Regions from separate parts of the Pantoea sp. SGAir0184 genome, predicted to be linked through region 4. Evidence: predicted binding sites of a transcription regulator. Region 4 holds the regulator's gene; each other region holds the start of a gene.

Region 1 (3,107 bases), 590 kb from region 4:
ACAGATTGCGCTGGCGCTGCGCGACGAAGTGCAGGACCTGGAAAAAGCCGGTATCGGCATCATTCAGATTGACGAACCGGCGCTGCGTGAAGGCTTGCCGCTGCATCAGTCTGACTGGGCAGCCTACCTGCGCTGGGCGGTGGACGCGTTCCGCCTCAACGCCGCGGTGGCGCAGGACGAGACGCAGATTCACACCCACATGTGTTATTGCGAGTTCAACGACATCATGGATTCGATCGCCGCGCTGGACGCCGACGTGATCACTATCGAAACCTCACGTTCTGATATGGATCTGCTGGATGCGTTTAAAGCGTTCGAATATCCCAATGAAATCGGGCCGGGCGTGTATGACATCCACTCACCCAACGTACCGAGCGTGGAGTGGATGGAAGATCTGCTGCGCAAAGCGGCGCAGAGTATTCCGCAGCAGCGCCTGTGGGTGAATCCGGACTGCGGCCTTAAAACGCGCGGCTGGAGTGAAACGCGTCAGGCGCTGGCCAACATGGTAAAAGCGGCGCAGAAGCTGCGCGCCGAAACCGTTTAATAGCAGGATAATACGTTGTATTGTTGAGTTGGGGCGCGCTGGCGCCCCTTTTTTTATTCCGCGTTCGGCGCGACGCCATACTGCTTAAACCACGCCAGCATGCGCTGCCAGCCATCCTGTGCGGAATCGGCGTGGTAGCTCGGACGATAGTCGGCGTTAAAGGCGTGGCCAGCTTCCGGATACACCACAATCTCGGCTTTGGCATTAGCCGCGTGCAGGGCCTGGCGCATCTTATCGATACTTTCCAGTGGAATGCTTTCATCCTGGCCGCCATACAGGCCCAGCACCGGTGCATTCAAATCCACTGCAATATCAATTGGATGTTTCTGCTGCTTCAGCGTTTTCTCGCCCTCCAGGCGACCGTACCAGGCGGCGGCGGCGCGCACCTGCGGATTATGGGCGGCAAACAGCCAGCTGATGCGACCGCCCCAGCAGAAACCGGTGATCGCCAGACGACGGATATCGCCGCCGTGGCGCGCCGCCCAGTTGGCCACGTGGTCGAGATCCGACAGTACCTGCGAATCCGGCACTTTGCTCACCAGCTCTTTGAACAGGGTGGGGATATCGTTGTAATCGTTGGGATCGCCTTCGCGGAAATAGAGCTCCGGCGCCACGGCGAGATAGCCTTCCAGTGCCAGACGGCGGCACAGATCGCGGATGTGCTCGTGCACGCCGAAAATTTCCTGCACCACCAGCACGACCGGCAGCGTGCCGCTAAACTGTTGCGGACGAGCATAATAAGCCGGCAGGTTCTCACCCTGGCTCGGCACGGACGTCTCGCCCGCGTGAATGGCATCGCTGGCGGTAATGATGGTGCTGGCTGCGGTGGGCTGCACCGCTGGCGCAAAGCCGTCGGTGGCGGATTTTTGTGCCATATTGTCTTCGGTTTTCATGGTTCTCTCCGTGCTAGCAAGTGCGCAATCACGTAACTATAGCCTGGCCTTACGGCAAGGCTGGCGTAGGGTACGAGGGATGGTTAACCTGATCTGCTTCTCTATTAACACTGCCTTTTACGGTTACACAGCACCGCTTGTAGCAATTCAGCGCAGCAGACCGCTAATATGTGATTAGAGTCACACAATATCTTTAGTTCAATGTAACTTTCATTATTGATAGTGAATTCAGTCACATATTTATCCGGGCCGCTGACGTAAAGTGGCGCGCTTATTCCCCCTTATCTTCCAGGAGTCTGATATGGCCCAGTCTGACGTTTTCCACCTTGGCATCACCAAAGCCGATTTGAAAGGAGCCACGCTGGCGATTGTTCCTGGCGATCCGGAGCGCGTGAAGAAAATCGCGGCGCTGATGGAGAATCCACAGCACCTCGCGTCGCATCGTGAATTCACCACCTGGCTGGCGGAGATCGACGGCAAACCGGTGGTTGTCTGTTCCACCGGCATCGGCGGTCCGTCCACCTCTATCGCCGTTGAAGAGCTGGCGCAGCTGGGCGTGCGTACCTTCCTGCGTGTGGGTACCACCGGCGCGATTCAGCCACACATCAACGTGGGTGATGTGCTGGTGACCACCGCCTCGGTCCGTCTGGACGGTGCCAGCCTGCACTTTGCGCCGATGGAATTCCCGGCGGTGGCTGATTTCGCCTGCACCACCGCGCTGGTGGCCGCGGCAGAAGCCTGCGGTGCGACCACGCATATTGGTGTCACTGCCTCGTCAGACACCTTCTATCCTGGCCAGGAGCGCTACGACACCTTCTCCGGACGCGTAGTGAGCCGCTTCCAGGGCTCGATGAAAGAGTGGCAGCAAATGGGCGTACTTAACTATGAAATGGAATCCGCTACACTGTTAACCATGTGCGCCAGTCAGGGACTGCGTGCCGGCATGGTGGCTGGCGTCATCGTGAATCGCACGCAAAAAGAGATCCCGGATGCGGCCACCATGAAGCAGACAGAAAGCGATGCGGTGAAAATTGTGGTGGATGCCGCGCGTCGCTTACTTTAGCGCGCCAGTCAGGGAATGATTTCGAGACCAGGCTTATAGGGAGCTCAGCAATTGCCTGATTAGAATGCGCGCAATTTCAGCCGATTCTGAGAAATTTCCTATGCGCAAAACGATCTCTGTCCCACGTCCGGGTTTTACCAGCCGCCCTGCTGCAATGCAGGCCCGCGTTGAGAGTGCCGCCGCGCGCTTTCGTCAGGCAATGGCCGCGTCAGATTATCCTCTGGCGCGCCAGTGCTGCGAAGAAGTGCTGCGCGTCATGCCTAACCAGATGCAGGTGCTCAGCGACTACGCGCTGACGCTGATGCGCGTCGGCGAACATAAAAAATCCTACAAGATTTACCAGAAAATCTATCAGGCACCGGCGGCGCAGCGCGCGCAGGCGTCGGAAACCTGGCTGGATGGCCTGACGGAAGTGTGTGGCTGGCTGGATAAGACAGATGAAGTGGCGCGTTATGGCCTGGAATCGCTCACCCAATCCGACATGCGTTTCAGTCAGGGCGCGAAAGCGACTTTTCCCGCACCGGCACCTGCGCCGATTAACCGCAGCAATCCGGCAGAAAATATCATCTCCTTCAGCCTGTACGGCGGCCAGCCGCGCTACTGTGAA
Region 2 (3,107 bases), 1.7 Mb from region 4:
ATCGCTATGCACGCGAATTCCACGCGCGCGGTGAATGCGTGGTGGCGTTGCAGGACTGGCATCCGGCCAATCACGGCAGCTTTGCCTCGGTCTCTGGCGAGCCGGTGTATACCCTCGGTGAACTGAATGGTCTGGCGCAGATCTGGTGGCCGGATCACGGCGTGCAGCACTCACAGGGCGCGGATTTCCATCCGGATCTCGATCGCAGTCTGATTGATGCGGTGTTCCATAAAGGCGGCGATGTGGATGTGGATAGCTACAGCGCCTTTTTCGATAACGGGCACCGCCGCAAAACCGAGCTCGACAGCTGGCTGCGCGAGCGCGGCATTACTCACCTGGTGATGCTGGGCCTGGCGACCGATTACTGCGTCAAGTACAGCGTGCTGGATGCGCTGGAACTGGGATATCACGTTGAGGTGGTGCAGGAAGGCTGCCGGGGCGTCAATCTCAATCCGGACGACAGCGAGATCGCGATCGCGCAGATGCAGGCGCAGGGTGCGGTCATTATCTGAAAATCAGGGCTGGAGCTCTCCAGCCCTGCAGCCGGTTAATGCAGGTTGATGCGCGTCACGTCGGACTCGATTCCCCACTCTTCCTTCAGCTGTTTTTTCGACTTCATCACCATCTCGCCGCCTTTACCGATGGTCATGTGCTGCGGTTCGTCGTTGTGCCGCGCCTGCCACAGCATCACCAGCTGCAGACAGTTATCTTTCTGATCCTGCGTCAGCGCCACGCCGTCTGGCCACTTGCCGGTTTCCACCGCGGTGGCGAGGCGCTCGTAGACTTCCGGCGTCATCGCCGCCAGCATTGCTTCCAGTTCCTGCTTCATGCTCAGCCCTCGTGCTGATTGCCCTGCTCGTCGGTAAAGTTCAGCGACGCTGAGTTGACACAATAGCGCTCACCGGTTGGCTGCGGGCCATCCGGGAAGACGTGGCCCAGATGGGCGTCGCAGTTACCGCAGCGGATTTCGACGCGGTGCATACCGTGCGAGTCATCTTCCAGATAGCGGATAGCTTCATCGTTATACGGCTGGTAAAAGCTCGGCCAGCCGCAGCCGGAGTCATACTTGGTTTCGGAGAGAAACAGCGGTGCGTTGCAGACCAGGCAGTGATAGATACCCTCCTGCTTGTTGTGCAACAGCGCGCCGGTGAAAGGCGGTTCGGTTCCACGATGCTGAGTGACGTAGCGCTGCATTTCCGACAGCTGGGCAATTTTTGCCTCGGGTGCGGTGTCTTTAGCCATTTTGAGTTCCGGAGTGTCATTCTGTAAAAATCGTCTAGTATTCTAACAAACGAACAACATCTTCCGGGTCTTTTTTCGTGCGGATGCTTTTGCCCCGACCAGCACTGCGCAATTTTGTGATGACGATCACTCTTTGCAACAGTCATCCCTTTTTAGTCTGCATTCGGCGTAAGATAGGTGCGCAATAAGGGCGCTGCGCAAGCGTTTGCGCACCCAATTATTCCTGGCGCTGGAATTGACCTGTCGCAACAATTGACACGATTCCGCTTGACGCCTGGTAAGGTTTTTGTAATTTTACAGCCAACCTTTTATTCACTAACAAATAGCTGGTGGAATATATGACTATCAAAGTAGGTATCAACGGTTTTGGCCGTATCGGTCGCATCGTTTTCCGTGCTGCTCAGCAGCGTTCTGACATCGAAATCGTCGCGATCAACGACCTGCTCGACGCCGATTACATGGCTTACATGCTGAAGTATGACTCTACACACGGTCGTTTCGACGGCACCGTAGAAGTGAAAGATGGCGCGCTGATCGTTAACGGTAAAAAAATCCGTGTTACCGCTGAGAAAGACCCGGCTAACCTGAAATGGGACGAAGTGGGCGTTGACGTTGTTGCTGAAGCAACCGGTATCTTCCTGACCGACGAAACCGCACGTAAACACATCACTGCCGGCGCGAAGAAAGTGGTTCTGACTGGCCCGTCTAAAGATGACACCCCAATGTTCGTTCGTGGTGCCAACTTCGACAAATATGCCGGCCAGGACATCGTGTCTAACGCTTCCTGCACCACCAACTGCCTGGCACCGCTGGCTAAAGTGATCAACGACAAGTTCGGTATCGTTGAAGGTCTGATGACCACTGTTCACGCCACCACCGCCACCCAGAAAACCGTTGATGGCCCGTCTCACAAAGACTGGCGCGGCGGCCGCGGTGCAGCACAGAACATTATCCCATCTTCAACTGGCGCAGCGAAAGCAGTAGGTAAAGTTCTGCCAGAGCTGAACGGTAAACTGACCGGTATGGCGTTCCGCGTACCGACGCCAAACGTGTCTGTGGTTGACCTGACCGTCCGTCTGGAAAAACCAGCGTCTTACAAAGACATCTGTGCAGCCATCAAAGCCGCTGCTGAAGGTGACATGAAAGACGTGCTGGGCTACATCGAAGACGACGTGGTTTCTACCGACTTCAACGGCGAAACCCTGACTTCCGTGTTCGACGCGAAAGCCGGTATCGCTCTGAACGACAACTTTGTGAAACTGGTTTCCTGGTACGATAACGAAACCGGTTACTCCAACAAGGTTCTGGATCTGATTGCACTGGTTGCTGCTAAGTAAGCTAACCGGCTAAACAGACAAGGGGTGACTTCGGTCGCCCCTTTTTTTTCGATTGGATGAGAGAAGGTCTGACAATGCACAATTCGCTCTTTAACTTGCCCGTGGTGACGCAGATCACCCCTTACCTGTCGCAGCGTCAGATGGGTGAATTATCGATTCTGGTGATCAGCCATCCGAAAGTGCGCGCCGCCATTGCCCTGCAGGGTGCGCACCTGCTGGCATGGCAACCGGCCGGTCAGCAGCCCGCCATCTGGCTCAGCGACAAGACGCCATTCGTCAGCGGAAAAGCCATTCGCGGCGGCGTGCCGGTCTGCTGGCCGTGGTTTGGTCCGGCAGGTGAACCTGCGCATGGCTTTGCCCGCAATCAGCCGTGGACGCTGACGGCGCATGATGAGAACGAAGATGCGGTCATGCTGACGTTCACGCTGGAAAGTAATGCACAAACGAAAAAACTGTGGCCGCACGACTTCACACTGCTGGCGCGCTTCCGCATTGCTGAACACTGTGAGATTGAGCTGGAAGCCTGGG
Region 3 (3,107 bases), 960 kb from region 4:
GTGACGCCGCCCGCCGCCGTCGCAAACGCGCCGGATAACCGGCCGGTCAGCACGCCACCGCTGGCGGGCAATGACGCCGACTACGATGCAGGATCGCTGGCATGAGATTTATCGACACCCACTGCCACTTTGATTTTCCGCCATTTGTCACCGCTGCCGAACACAGTATCGCGCAGGCGGCGCAGGCGGGCGTGGAACGCATCATCGTGCCGTGCGTGGATGCCAGCCGTTTTGCCGTGGTGAGCCAGCTGGCGCAGCAGCATCCGGCGCTGTATAGCGCGCTCGGGCTGCACCCGATCAATATTGCGCAACATCAGGATGACGATCTCGATCGCCTTGAGCAGTACCTGCAAACGCCGGATGCAAAACGCGTGGCGATCGGGGAAATCGGGCTGGATCTGTATATGGAAGCGCCGGATTTTGCGCGGCAAACCCGGCTGCTGGAGGCGCAGCTGAAGCTGGCAAAGCGCTATGATTTGCCGGTGATCCTGCATTCGCGACGTACGCACGATCAGCTGGCGCAGTATTTGCGCCGTCACGACGTGCCGCGACGCGGCGTGGTGCACGGCTTTGCCGGCAGCCAGCAGCAGGCGGAGCGTTTCATCGCGCTTGGCTACGCGATTGGTGTCGGCGGCACCATTACCTATGCGCGCGCCAGCAAAACCCGCCACACCATCGCCAGCCTGCCATTGCAGGCGCTGCTGCTGGAAACCGATGCGCCGGATATGCCGCTGCACGGTTTTCAGGGCCAGCCCAATCGCCCGGAGCGCGCGCGTAATGTGTTTGAAGTATTGTGCCAGCTGCGCCAGGAACCGCTCGATGAGATCGCCGATGCGCTGTGGCACAACAGCCTGCGTTTGTTCGCGCTGCCGGATTGAGTATTGATCCTGCGCCTGCCGCCCCTTCACTTCATCTAATAGCGCCGTCACGGTTAATCGCCGTTGCAGTTTTGCCAGCGGCACAATTTATTGCGCGATGAATCGCGTCGCTGCAACGCCTCTGCCACTTCTGCTGATGTGCTGACAACTCCCGCTCTGTCGCAAATTAACTACGCTTTAACGATATCCGATACCTTTTTGCAGCAACATTTGTGATAATAATCACAATCGTATCGTGCCGCGCTGTTCGGCAAAATAGCGATTTAATGTGATTAAAATCGCTAAATGCATGTATATCAGAGCGCGGTTTCCTTTTCCTTGTGACAAGCCTCGCAATTCTACGCGGCGTGGGTTGTTATAATTATCACATTCTCCGGTGAGCAGATTTCACCGGCCTGACTTTGGAGAGCACCATGACCGATCTGAACGCGGCCGCGCAGTGCGCGCTGCAACTGATGGACCTGACCACCCTGAACGAAGACGACACCGATGAAAAAGTGATCGCGCTGTGCCATCAGGCGAAATCACCGGCCGGTAACACGGCGGCGATCTGTATCTATCCGCGCTTTATCCCGATTGCACGTAAGACGCTGCGCGAGCAGGGCACGCCGGAAATTCGTATCGCGACCGTCACTAACTTCCCGCACGGTAACGACGACATCGACATCGCGCTGGCGGAAACCCGTGCGGCAATCGCCTACGGCGCGGATGAAGTTGACGTGGTATTCCCGTACCGTGCGCTGATTGCCGGTAATCGTGACGTTGGCTTTGCGCTGGTAAAAGCCTGTAAAGAGGCCTGTGCGGCGGCGAACGTGCTGCTGAAAGTGATCATTGAAACCGGCGAGCTAAAAGAGGAAGCGCTGATTCGTGCAGCGTCCGAAATCGCGATCGATGCCGGCGCGGATTTCATCAAAACCTCTACCGGTAAAGTGCCGGTCAACGCCACGCCAGAGGTGGCGGCGATCATGATGCAGGTAATCCGTGACAAAGGCGTGCAGCAGCAGGTGGGCTTCAAACCGGCTGGCGGCGTGCGCACGGCGGAAGATGCCGCTATCTACCTGCAGCTGGCCGACGACATCCTCGGCAGCGGCTGGGCGGATGCGCGTCATTTCCGCTTCGGCGCTTCCAGCCTGTTAGCCAGCCTGCTGAATACCCTGGGTCACGCTACGGCGACCAGCAAAGCCGGTTATTGATCCACGCGGTCGCTAAAATGGCGGCCCACGGCGTCACTGCCGTCAGGTGCGCATTGCTGCGCAACTGGCGGCTGTCATTCAGCGATACATCGCTTTTCCGGGGAGGCAACCTTGTTCCTGCCACAAGAAATTATTCGTAAAAAACGCGACGGTCAGCCGCTGAGCGAAGCGGAAATCCGCTTTTTCATCAACGGCGTGCGTGATAACAGCGTGTCTGAAGGGCAAATCGCCGCGCTGGCGATGACGATTTATTTTCACGACATGAACCTGGAAGAGCGCGTGGCGCTGACCATGGCGATGCGCGATTCCGGCACGGTACTCAACTGGCTGGCGCTGAATCTCAACGGACCGATTGTTGATAAACACTCGACCGGCGGCGTGGGCGATGTCACTTCGCTGATGCTGGGTCCGATGGTGGCGGCCTGCGGCGGCTACGTGCCAATGATTTCCGGGCGCGGCCTCGGTCACACTGGCGGCACGCTGGATAAGCTGGAAGCCATTCCCGGCTTCGATATCTTCCCCAGCGACGATCGCTTCCGCCAGATCATCAAACAGGTCGGCGTTGCCATTATCGGTCAGACTAATTCGCTGGCGCCGGCGGACAAGCGGTTCTACGCCACGCGCGATATCACCGCCACCGTGGATTCCATTCCGCTGATCACCGCCTCGATCCTCGCCAAAAAATTAGCCGAGGGATTAGACGCGCTGGTGATGGATGTCAAAGTCGGATCCGGGGCGTTTATGCCAACCTTTGAGGCTTCGCAGCAGCTGGCGCAGGCGATTGTCGGCGTCGCCAACGGCGCGGGATGCAAAACCACCGCGCTGCTCACCGACATGAACCAGGTGCTGGCGTCGAGCGCCGGTAATGCGCTGGAAGTGCGCGAAGCAGTGCATTTCCTCACCGGTGAGGCGCGCAATCCGCGGCTGCTGGAAGTCACGCTGGCGCTGTGCGCTGAGATGCTGATCTCCGGCAAACTGGCGGCGAACGAAGCCGAAGCGCGGCAAAAACTGCAGCAGGTGCTGGATAACGGTAAAG
Region 4 (3,107 bases):
CCTGATAAGCCTCCAGCGCATCGTGCGCATTATTGCGCAGCAGCCCGCTCTGCCACTGCGGCCATAGCCAGATCATACCGGCGAAGGCAATCAGGCAGCCCATCAGCGTATCCATCATGCGTGGCAGCAGGAACTGCGCGCCATTCAGTGACAGCAGCTGCAGCGAATACACCGCCGTCACCGTAAAGCCAATCATCGACCAGCCATAATATTTACGCGTGATCAGATAGCTGGCGAGCGTGATGACCAGCATGGTCAGCAGGGCAATCGACTCCGGAACAGCAAAGCGCAGCGACGCCGCGGCGATCAGCAAGCCGGCGAAGGTGCCGAGCGCCCGGTGCTGAATGCGCACGCGCGTGGCGCTGTAGCCGTTCTGGCTGACAAACATGATGGTCATCAGAATCCAGTAAGGCTTGGGAATATTGAAGAACAGCGCCAGCGCGCTGCCGAACATTAGCATCACCGCGAAGCGCGCCGCCGTCCGCAGCGCGGCAGATTTCAGCGACAGGTAGCTGCGCAGCGCCGGCAGCAGCGGCAGGCGGCGCTGGCGATCGGCCATCAGGTCGCGGGTGTACAGTGGCTTCTGCGTGCGCAGCACGCGGGCGATGCGGCTGAAATGGTAGAGGCAGAAATTACCGACCGGATTATCCGGGTGCTGCCGGGCAATTTTCTCCAGCGCGCCGAGCGGCTTCTCCATGTGGAAGCGTTCCGGCAGCTGGTGATAGAGAATGGCATCGGCCAGCACGCGCAGCCGTGCCGAAATGATTTTCGCGTTCCAGCGGATCACCGCCTCGGCGTGGCTCTGCTCCACCAGCTTTTGCACCTCTTCCGGCTGGTGCAGGCTGACCGAGATATGTTCCTGCAGATCGAGCGCGACCTGGAAAGCGCGCGTCAGGCGTTTATGGCTGTTATCACGGCTGGCGGACAGCATATGCATCTGCTGGTAGCAGGTGGTGATCAGATCGACCGCTTTCTGCTGGCGCGCCAGTAGCGGCGGCAGCGCTTTTTCCGGATCGGTCAGCTGCGTCAGCAGGGTGTATTTGGCGTCGCAGTAATCGGCCAGCTCGCGGTACAGCAGGCTGAGGGTCTCGCGCATCGGCTGCTCTTTCCACAGCCAGAACCAGAACCAGTTAAACAGCCCGTACCACAGCGTCCCGCCGATATACAGCAGCGGCGGGACCCACATCGGCATACGGCCGACGAGGCTTAAGGTAAAGATGGCGGCGATCAGCGTGCCGGGCAGCAAACGACCATGCAGCGGGCTGATTTCACCGGTCACGCCCACCAACAGCGGCAACACCAGCAGAATCAGCGGCAGCGGCACAGCGTAAGCCGTGAGGTACTGAATCAGAAAACTGCCGCTGGCGAACAGTGCGCCGCCGACAATCAGCCGTTTGAAGAACCGCTTGTGTGGCGTATCCAGACCGGCGATGTTGCAGCAGGCCGGCACCAGGGAGAACAGCAGCCCTTTTTGCAGATCGCCAAACAGCCAGCCGAGCGCCACAGGCAGGCACAGCACCAGCGTTTGCCGCAGCGCATAGTTAACTTCCGGATGATAGATGATTCGACGCCACATCAGCTCATCGTAAACAGAAACGGCGCGATGTTGCCATCACGCCGTAGGTGAGAAGAAATCAGCGGGTGCCGTAAACGACGATGGTTTTGCCGTGTGCAGAGATCAGGTTCTGATCTTCCAGCATTTTCAGGATACGACCCACGGTTTCGCGTGAGCAGCCCACGATCTGACCAATCTCCTGACGGGTGATTTTGATCTGCATACCGTCCGGGTGGGTCATGGCATCAGGCTGTTTCGCCAGGTTGAGCAGCGTTTGCGCGATACGGCCGGTCACATCGAGGAAGGCAAGGTTGCCGACTTTTTCAGATGTTACCTGCAGGCGACGCGCCATCTGCGCCGACAGGCGCATTAAAATATCCGGATTGACCTGAATCAGCTGACGGAATTTTTTGTAGGAAATTTCAGCCACTTCGCAGGCGGTTTTCGCACGTACCCAGGCGCTACGCTCCTGGCCCTCTTCAAACAGGCCGAGCTCACCGATGAAATCCCCCTGATTGAGGTAGGAGAGTATCATCTCTTTGCCTTCTTCATCTTTAATCAGTACCGCGACGGAACCTTTCACGATGTAGTACAGCGTTTCCGCTTTCTCACCCTGATGGATGAGGGTGCTTTTGGATGGATATTTGTGAATATGGCAATGGGACAGGAACCATTCGAGTGTAGGGTCTGTTTGCGGTTTGCCGAGAACCATTCGCTATTATCCTCTGTTGTAATCGTGCCCAAAATACAGGGGGCAGTTTTCCCTGTCAGGCGGTGAAATCGTCCAGCGTTTCCCGTGAGGGACAGTTATTCGGGGGTGGATTCGTAAGCGATGCTTTTGATTCGTCCCGCTTTCGTCTTTCGTGACGAAAATATTTTCAGCACTGTTTGTAGCATAGCTTTTGCAACCTGTCTCCTGTTGTCTCGCTTCAGCAGGTGGGGGATGCGTCTGCATTGCTGTTTGTCAGGTGAAAGCGTACTCTGGCGGCAAAACCGCCGCTTCAGGAGAAAGAATAATGCAGGCACGAGTGAAATGGGTGGAAGGGCTGACCTTTCTCGGAGAATCCTCATCCGGTCATCAGGTATTAATGGACGGCAATTCCGGTGATAAAGCGCCCAGCCCGATGGAGATGGTGTTGATGGCTGCGGGCGGCTGCAGCGCGATTGACGTGGTGTCGATTCTGCAAAAGGGGCGCAACGATGTCGCCGATTGTGAAGTCAAACTGACCTCGGAACGCCGCGAAGAAGCGCCACGCATTTTTACGCATATCAATCTGCATTTTATTGTCAGCGGCAAAGCGCTGAGCGATAAAGCGGTGGCGCGCGCGGTGGATCTGTCCGCGGAGAAGTACTGCTCGGTCGCGATCATGCTGGGCAAGGGCGTCGAGATAACGCACAGCTACGAAGTGGTGGAGCTGTAATCCAGCCGGGAGCGCGGCCCTGCGCTCCCGATCTCAGTTCCTCCCGGCGAAACTGGCGCGTTAGCCTGCGCTATTCAATACGTTTTCCTTCAATCAACCGCTGCACCAGCGGCGTCATGATCAACTCCATC

What was found. Region 4 encodes CRP, which controls carbon source genes, mostly activating them, when cyclic AMP is high. Its sites were predicted from a motif close to ATGTGANNNNNNTCACAT; they were not measured.
Region 1: a site for CRP is predicted at 1,606-1,623, ahead of udp (uridine phosphorylase). Genes of this name have one in related genera too.
Region 2: a site for CRP is predicted at 1,357-1,374, ahead of msrB (peptide-methionine (R)-S-oxide reductase MsrB). Genes of this name have one in related genera too.
Region 3: a site for CRP is predicted at 1,089-1,106, ahead of deoC (deoxyribose-phosphate aldolase). Genes of this name have one in related genera too.

The regions. Positions count from the first base shown of each region.
Region 1 is NZ_CP028050.1:3,970,420-3,973,526, reverse strand. It holds gene metE (5-methyltetrahydropteroyltriglutamate--homocysteine S-methyltransferase) at 1-544, shown strand, start outside; gene C1N60_RS18780 (dienelactone hydrolase family protein) at 598-1,437, opposite strand; gene udp (uridine phosphorylase) at 1,739-2,500, shown strand; gene C1N60_RS18770 (tetratricopeptide repeat protein) at 2,601-3,107, shown strand, end outside.
Region 2 is NZ_CP028050.1:2,025,574-2,028,680, reverse strand. It holds gene pncA (bifunctional nicotinamidase/pyrazinamidase) at 1-512, shown strand, start outside; gene C1N60_RS09510 (YeaC family protein) at 548-829, opposite strand; gene msrB (peptide-methionine (R)-S-oxide reductase MsrB) at 832-1,242, opposite strand; gene gapA (glyceraldehyde-3-phosphate dehydrogenase) at 1,581-2,579, shown strand; gene C1N60_RS09495 (D-hexose-6-phosphate mutarotase) at 2,654-3,107, shown strand, end outside.
Region 3 is NZ_CP028050.1:3,596,123-3,599,229, reverse strand. It holds gene C1N60_RS17100 (patatin-like phospholipase family protein) at 1-105, shown strand, start outside; gene C1N60_RS17095 (TatD family hydrolase) at 102-878, shown strand; gene deoC (deoxyribose-phosphate aldolase) at 1,292-2,071, shown strand; gene deoA (thymidine phosphorylase) at 2,183-3,107, shown strand, end outside.
Region 4 is NZ_CP028050.1:315,257-318,363, forward strand. It holds gene C1N60_RS01390 (YccS/YhfK family putative transporter) at 1-1,576, opposite strand, end outside; gene crp (cAMP-activated global transcriptional regulator CRP) at 1,635-2,267, opposite strand; gene C1N60_RS01400 (OsmC family protein) at 2,572-2,976, shown strand; gene C1N60_RS01405 (phosphoribulokinase) at 3,047-3,107, opposite strand, start outside.